Linked DNA regions of Defluviitalea raffinosedens. The protein of the gene in region 2 interacts with the protein of the main gene of each other region in a pairwise test. Links are inferred from orthologs where the notes say so. Each region holds a gene or a part of one and is shown on either strand. Other genes may lie near its edges.

Region 1 (2,975 bases), on a different replicon or contig from region 2:
ATTTCTTACCCTGATCGAAGCAAAAATCCCATAGAATATATATGTGTAAAATATTCTTACCCCAAATGGATTATAAGGTACTGGCTGGAATATTATTCTATTGATTTTATTGAAGAATTATGCAGTGCCTCCAATAAAAATCCCCAAATTACTGTCCGATGTAATCTTTTACGGACCAATAAAGATACATTGATGGAGTTATTGGCAAAAGAGAATGTTAAGGTATCCCCTGGTGTTTTCTTACCGGAAGCTATTCATATTTCGCAGACTTCTGCAATTAATGATTTGGCTTCATTTAATCAGGGATTATTTCAAGTACAGGATGAAAGTTCCATGTTAGTTGGACATATTCTTGATCCAAAGCCGGGAGAAAAGATTCTTGATGTGTGTGCAGCACCTGGAGGCAAAGCGACCCATTGCGGAGAATTAATGAATAATCAGGGACAAATTTTTGCCAGGGACATTCATGAACATAAATTGACTTTAATAAGAAATTCTGCTAAAAGACTGGGTATTGAGATCATTACAACAGAACTTTATGATGCAACAATTTTGGATAAGGAAAAAGTATGCCAAATGGACAGAGTGATGATAGATGCTCCGTGCTCAGGACTTGGTATTATTCGCAAAAAGCCGGATATAAAGTGGAAAAAGTCCAGTAAGGATATTGATGAATTGGTTAGTATTCAAAGAAAAATATTATCTGTGTGTTCACAATATGTTAAACCTGGAGGCGTTTTAATATATAGTACATGCACTATTTCAGAAAAGGAAAACTTAGAAAATATCAACTGGTTTATCCAAAACTTTGATTTTGATTTGGATACTGTTGAACCCTATATTCCTGAAACGCTTTATTGTGATACATCCAAAAAGGGGTATATTCAATTGTTTCCGAATGTTCACAACTGCGATGGCTTTTTTATTGCCCGATTGAAGCGAAAGAGGTAAAGAAAATGAAAAGTAGAGATCTTTTATCATTAAGAATAGATGAGTTATCAAACATAATGGAAGAATTCGATGAAAAAAGTTTTCGTGCCGTTCAAATCTTTCAATGGATTCATCAAAAAAATGTTGACCAAATTGATGAAATGATGAATCTTCCAAAAGATTTGAGAGAAAAATTAAAAAGAAATTTTGAATGGAACAAACTTAAGCTGGAACAGAAAGCAGTTTCAAATATTGATAAAACGACAAAATACTTGTTTGCATTAAAAGATAATAATATAATAGAGAGTGTTTTGATGCATTATACCTATGGTAATACAGCCTGTATTTCATCACAAGTAGGGTGCAGAATGGGCTGTGCTTTTTGTGCTTCAACTTTAGATGGACTCATTCGAAATTTAACAGCCGGCGAAATGTTAGAGCAAATTTATCAAATTCAAAAAGACAGTAATGAAAAGGTATCAAACATAGTAATCATGGGCAGCGGAGAACCACTGGATAATTTAGATAATATTCTCTTGTTTATCGAATTAATCAATCATCCAAAGGGACAAAACATAGGACAAAGACATATTACGTTATCTACTTGTGGTTTGGTTGATAAAATGTATGAACTGGCCAGTAAAAAGCTTCAGATTACATTGGCAGTCTCACTCCATGCTCCAAATGATACTATTCGAGAAAAAATGATGCCGATTGCAAAGAAATATTCTATTGAAGAGATTCTTGAAGCATGCCATCACTATATCGAAATGACCAACAGAAGAATTACCTTTGAATATGCACTGATAGATCATGTGAATGATAGAATAGAGCATGCCCGGGAATTAGGTGAAAGATTAAAAGGAATGCTTTGTCATGTTAACTTGATACCTATGAATCCGGTTAAAGAGTCGAGTCTTAAAGAAAGCACATCAAGTTCAGTAAAGGATTTTCAGGATACATTGCAGTCTTATGGCATTCAAACTACCGTTCGAAGAAAACTTGGCAGTGATATTGATGCTGCTTGTGGTCAGCTTAGAAGGAGATATTTGGAGAAGAAATGAGGTGAGAAGGTATGATTTCTGCCGGAAGGTGTGATAAAGGAAAACATAGAGAAAATAATGAAGATGCCATATTTATTTATGACAGTCAATTTGGTTGCCTTCCGAACCTTTATATCGTTGCAGATGGAATGGGAGGACATCGGGCAGGTGAATATGCCAGTTCTTTAGCAATTCAGAGTTTTTGTGATTACGTCCATGAGCATAGAAACGATGTAATATCCAATGACAATATTCAAGAATTTTTGACAAATGCTATTGCACATACTAATAATATAGTATTTGAGAAGGCTATGCAAAATGAACTTTATAAAGGTATGGGAACAACTTTTCTTGTAGCTGTTTTGATGGAGGACATCATACATGTTGCCCATGTTGGGGATAGCAGGCTTTATATTATTGGTAAAGACGAAATACATCAGCTTACATTAGATCACTCTTTTGTTGAGGAAATGGTCCGTAAGGGCACGATTTCCGAAGAAGAAGCTCTTAATCATCCTAAGCGACATGCGATTACTCGAGCTGTTGGTACAAATCCCACTGTGGATGTTGATGTATATACATCAAAAATCGAAGAAGAAAGTATTATTCTTATGTGTTCAGATGGTTTATCCAACATGTTAAATAATGAAGAAATTATACATATTGTTAAAATTAAAGATAATTTGGATGAAATTGCGCAGACTTTAGTGGATAAAGCCAATGAAAACGGAGGACTAGATAACATTTCCGTCATTATTATTAGGGGGACGAAAGGAAGGTGAAGCAATGCTACAACGTGGTACAATATTGAGCAATCGATACGAAATCATCGAAAAAATCGGAGCTGGCGGTATGTCCATCGTCTATAAAGCAAAATGTAATAAACTCCATCGATATGTAGCAATAAAAGTATTAAGAGAGGAATTTGCTTCTGATGAAGAATTTGTTTCTCGTTTTAGAGTGGAAGCACAATCGGCTGCCAGTTTATCTCATCCTAATATC
Region 2 (4,856 bases):
TGCAGTAGGCTCTGGGGGTTTGTTTGGATTAGGGCTGGGGGAAAGCAGGCAAAAACTTGGCTTTATTCCTGAGGCTCATAATGACATTATTTTTGCTATTGTATGTGAAGAATTAGGATTAGTTGGAGCAATAGCTTTGTTATCTTTATTTTTAATTTTGATTTGGAGAGGTATAAAGGTGGCTATAAACGCTCCTGATTTGTTTTCATCTTTAGTGGCGTCGGGAATAGTATGCATGATAGGGATACAAGTTCTCATTAATGTTGCAGTTATTACAAAAACAATTCCTACAACCGGAATGCCGTTGCCTTTTATCAGTTATGGAGGATCGTCGCTATTGTTTACTATGTCTGCTATGGGGATATTGCTTAATATATCAAGATATTCTAAATTGAATAAGTTATAGAATTCATTGAACTCCTGAAGCTTGATGGGATACTTGTCCAGGTCTGTCACAACTTATATTATTATGCATACTATAGTTATATATAGGCTTACCTGACAGTTTCAGGAGGTGTCTTTCTTTATGGGCAAATTTTATATAGATGGAGGAAAGCGGCTTGAAGGAACACTGCGGGTCCAAGGAGGAAAAAATGCAGTACTTCCGATATTAGCCGCAACAGTATTGAATGGGAATATAAGTTATATTCATGATTGCCCTCAAATATTAGATGTTCTTACGATGATCAGTATTCTTGAAAGAATTGGGTGCAACGTGAAGTGGGAAGGTAAAACCTTGATTGTTGATTCCTCTACTGTTTCCTCCTATGAAGTACCGGAAGACTTAGTAAGAGAAATGCGTTCTTCGATTATTTTATTGGGTTCTGTGCTTGGAAGATATAAGAGGGTTATTATCTCCTATCCCGGTGGTTGTCCATTGGGCCCCAGACCGATTGATTTGCACTTAAAAGCGTTAAGGCAATTGGGTGTTCAAATTAAAGAGGAGCGCGGATTTATTATTTGCGAAGCTTCAAAATTAACTGGTGCAAAAATTCATTTAGATTTTCCCAGCGTAGGAGCTACAGAAAATATTATGCTTGCAGCATCTCTGGCAGAAGGGACAACGGTAATCTATAATGCAGCGAAAGAGCCTGAAATTAAAGATTTACAGGATTTTTTAAATGGTATGGGTGCAAAGATTTCGGGAGCTTCAACTGATGTCATTTATATTGAAGGAGTAAAAACTTTAGGTAAAGTAGAGCATAAAGTAATCCCTGATCGGATTGTTACTGGTACCTATCTTGCAGCAGCAGCAATTACAGGAGGGGAAATTGAACTTACTAATGTTGAACCCAATCATATACAGGCAATAACATCTAAATTGAGAGAAATTGGATGTACTCTTATTGAAAAAGAAAACAATATTTACTTAAAGGCACCAAAGCAACTAAGAAGTGTGGATATTGTCCGTACTCAACCATATCCCGGATTTCCGACAGATATGCAAGCACAAATGATGGCTTTATTAACAATTGCTTCAGGAACCAGTATTATTACTGAAACAGTATTTGAATCGAGATTTAAGCATGCGGAAGAGCTCATGAGGATGGGAGCAGATATAACTATAGAAGGACGTACAGCAATTGTTAAAGGTGTAAATGAACTCACAGGAACCGCGGTTCATGCAAAAGATTTAAGAGGTGGTGCGGCTTTAATCATGGCAGGATTAGTTGCACAAGGAAGTACAGTAGTTGAAGGAGCAAAGCATATTGAAAGAGGATATGAAGAAATTGATAAGAATCTTCAATTATTAGGAGCCAGTATCCGAAAGATCAATTAAAGCAATGATTTGAAGTGAAAAACGAAGGTGAAGCAAATGGGAAGAATTATACCAATTAATAATGTTCAAAACCAGCCCAAATTTACAAAAATCGTACTTATTATGGTTTTAGTTGTTGTGTTTTTCCTTTTATTTTTTACTTCTCCGCTTTTTTCAGTTCAAAAGATTGAAATAAGGGGAAATGAGCATTACTCAGAAGAGCAAATCCTTGAAAAAATAAATTTTCATTTAAACCAGAATATATTTTTGTTTCAACAAAAAAAAGCTGAAAAACTGCTGTGTAAAGATCCATATATTGAATCGGCAAGTATAGAAGTAAAATGGCCCAATCATGTCAGAATTCAAATTGATGAAAGAAAAGTGGTAGGATATGTTCCTTATGTAGGGACATATCTTTATATAGATAAAGATGGACGAGTATTGGAAACATCACCTACTTATAAAGATCATCTTCCAATAGTTCAGGGGCTGGAATTTGATCATTTTGAAATTGGAGAAATTATTCCGGTTAAAAATAAAAGTTCTTTAAATATAGTGGCAGTGATGGCACAGATGATGTTAAAATATGATTTGCTTGAAGATATTATAAAAATTGATGTAAGTGATCCAACCGATACGCATGTATATGTAAAGAAATTGGACGTATCTATGGGTAACATAGAAGAATTTGACAAAAAAATACAGTGGATGATTCAAATTATGAACGTGTACGATATGGGTAAGGTGGATCTGAAAAACATTGATAAAGGGCGAGCGGTTTTTTCACCGTTAACTTAATAAGTTTTAATTTAGAATAATTTATTATTGAATAATGCATAAAAACCAATTATTATATAGTTAATTGGAATATCCACTTAAGATAAATTTACATAGAAAATCATTGAGTTTTAGTGTATAATAAAACATTATGGAATGTTTAGCGAAGGGGGATTAGCTGTGCTGGAATTTGACATGAATCAGGACCATGTGGCACAAATAAAAGTAATTGGCGTAGGCGGTGGAGGGAATAATGCCGTTGATCGAATGATAGAAGAGGACTTAAAGGGTGTAGAATTTATTACTGTAAATACCGATCGGCAGGCATTAAGTCGTTCAAAAGCTACGGTAAAAATTCAAATTGGTGAAAAAATAACCCGAGGATTAGGTGCAGGTGCAAATCCAGAGATCGGTACCAAATCTGCAGAGGAGAGTCGTGAAGAAATTATTGAAGCGATAAAAGGTGCTGATATGGTATTTGTTACAGCTGGTATGGGTGGAGGAACTGGTACTGGAGCGGCCCCTGTGATAGCAGGTATTGCAAAACAAGAAGGAATCTTAACAGTAGGTGTTGTTACAAAGCCTTTTGGCTTTGAAGGCCGTAAAAGAATGTTGAATGCAGAAAAAGGTATTGCAGAATTAAAGCAAAACGTTGATACTTTAATTATTATTCCTAATGATAAGATATTGCATATTATTGATAAAAAGACAACTATTATTGAAGCGTTTAAAAAGGCTGATGAAGTTTTACGTCAAGGGGTCCAGGGGATTTCTGACTTAATTTCCAATCCTGGTATTATTAATCTGGATTTTGCAGACGTAAGAACTATTATGTCTAATAAGGGAATAGCACATATGGGAATTGGACGAGCTTCTGGCGAAAACAAAACGGAAGTAGCTGCCAAAGCAGCCATCCATAGCCCATTATTAGATACCAGCATTGATGGTGCAAAAGGTGTATTAATCAACATTAGTGGGGGATCCAATCTTGGTTTGCTTGAAGCAAATGAAGCAGCTAACCTTATTCGTGAAGCTGTTGACCCTGAGGCAGAGATTATTTTTGGAACAACTATTAATGATGATTTAGGAGACGAAGTGATTGTAACAGTAATTGCTACTGGTTTTGAAAGCAATTTTGGAAGTACGATTGGAAGTACGATTAAAACACCTACTCCTAAAAAAGAAGAAACGATCGTACAGCCTCAAAAAGAAATTATTACAAATCCACCTATTTCTTCGGAAAAAGTTGACGAACCTAGTTTTATTGATATTCCTATCTTTTTGCAAAGAAGAAGAAGATAATATAGAATGTTTATCGCATAAAATGGGACAATTCACTATGATTAATTAATATGTATTTGTATTGCATAAAAGGTATAACTTTGTGTTATATCTTTTTTTTATGCAATCAGACGATTTTACAAAAAATGGTACGATTATTATGTATAATAGTTATATGTACATCATAGAAAGAATATAAATGAATAGTAGTATTATAAATGGGGGAAGTATAACCATGGAACGACCATTTCAAATAGAAATATATGCGGATGTTGTATTCTTTCTTAATCTTGTAATGGATTATTTTATTTTATGGATCGTAAGCAAAATCATTAAGAAAAAAGTATCTTTTAAAAGACTTCTTTTAGGAGCTTTTTTAGGCGCACTTTTTTATTGCCTGATGATCTTTATTCCTATATTTAGAACAACATATAACTTAATAGGCATAATAGGATTGCCTATGATTCCTTTAATGATCACCTATAAACCCCAATCTTTAAAAAATTTAATTAAACTTTTTATCCTATTTCATGGAACAGCTTTTGCCCTTGGAGGAGCTGGGATTGCACTATTCTATTACTTAAATATCGGAAAGGTTATTCAGGATGCTTTCCAATTTAAAATAGAGAACTTTCCTATAGTGTTATTATTTGTTTCTTGTGTTTTATCGTATTTCTTTATAAAAACGATATGGTCTTGGATTCGTAAATATACTACGAAAGAAGGGACCTTATATCGCATCAAGATTTCCTTTAACGGACAGCAAATTGATGCCAGTGCGCTTCTCGATACGGGAAATGCACTATATGATCCTTTTAGTCAAAGCCCCGTTATTGTTGTAGAATTTTCTTCAGTTAAAGCATTTTTACCTGAATCCATTCAAAAATTGTTTTATGATAATAAAGAGAATGATTTAAGTCTACTTACCCAATCCATAATTCAAACTCCTATCAAGGCTAAGTTAAGAATGATTCCTTTTTCAAGCTTAGGCATGCCTAATGGTATGCTTGTGGGCTTTAGACCGGATCAAGTTGAAGTT

Evidence for each region. Proteins that work in one complex are often made in the same cells at the same time.
Region 1: the proteins of ftsZ (region 2) and rlmN interact in binary tests that used the Escherichia coli proteins (3 or more experiments, as listed by UniProt). The link is inferred for Defluviitalea raffinosedens from one-to-one orthologs.

The regions. Positions count from the first base shown.
Region 1 is NZ_JAFBEP010000006.1:14,513-17,487, reverse strand. It holds rlmN (dual-specificity RNA methyltransferase RlmN), read left to right. Parts: upstream 1-956; coding sequence 957-1,994; downstream 1,995-2,975. Other genes in the region: pknB (Stk1 family PASTA domain-containing Ser/Thr kinase), read left to right, coding at 2,760-2,975; JOD07_RS06190 (Stp1/IreP family PP2C-type Ser/Thr phosphatase), read left to right, coding at 2,006-2,755; rsmB (16S rRNA (cytosine(967)-C(5))-methyltransferase RsmB), read left to right, coding at 1-951.
Region 2 is NZ_JAFBEP010000004.1:103,692-108,547, reverse strand. The notes cover bases 1,933-4,777. They hold ftsZ (cell division protein FtsZ), read left to right. Parts: upstream 1,933-2,716; coding sequence 2,717-3,838; downstream 3,839-4,777. Other genes in these bases: spoIIGA (sigma-E processing peptidase SpoIIGA), read left to right, coding at 4,053-4,777; JOD07_RS04840 (cell division protein FtsQ/DivIB), read left to right, coding at 1,933-2,557. Also shown: putative lipid II flippase FtsW, read left to right, coding at 1-406; murA (UDP-N-acetylglucosamine 1-carboxyvinyltransferase), read left to right, coding at 527-1,780; more of JOD07_RS04840, read left to right, coding at 1,817-1,932; more of spoIIGA, read left to right, coding at 4,778-4,856. UniProt on the Escherichia coli protein: Essential cell division protein that forms a contractile ring structure (Z ring) at the future cell division site. The regulation of the ring assembly controls the timing and the location of cell division.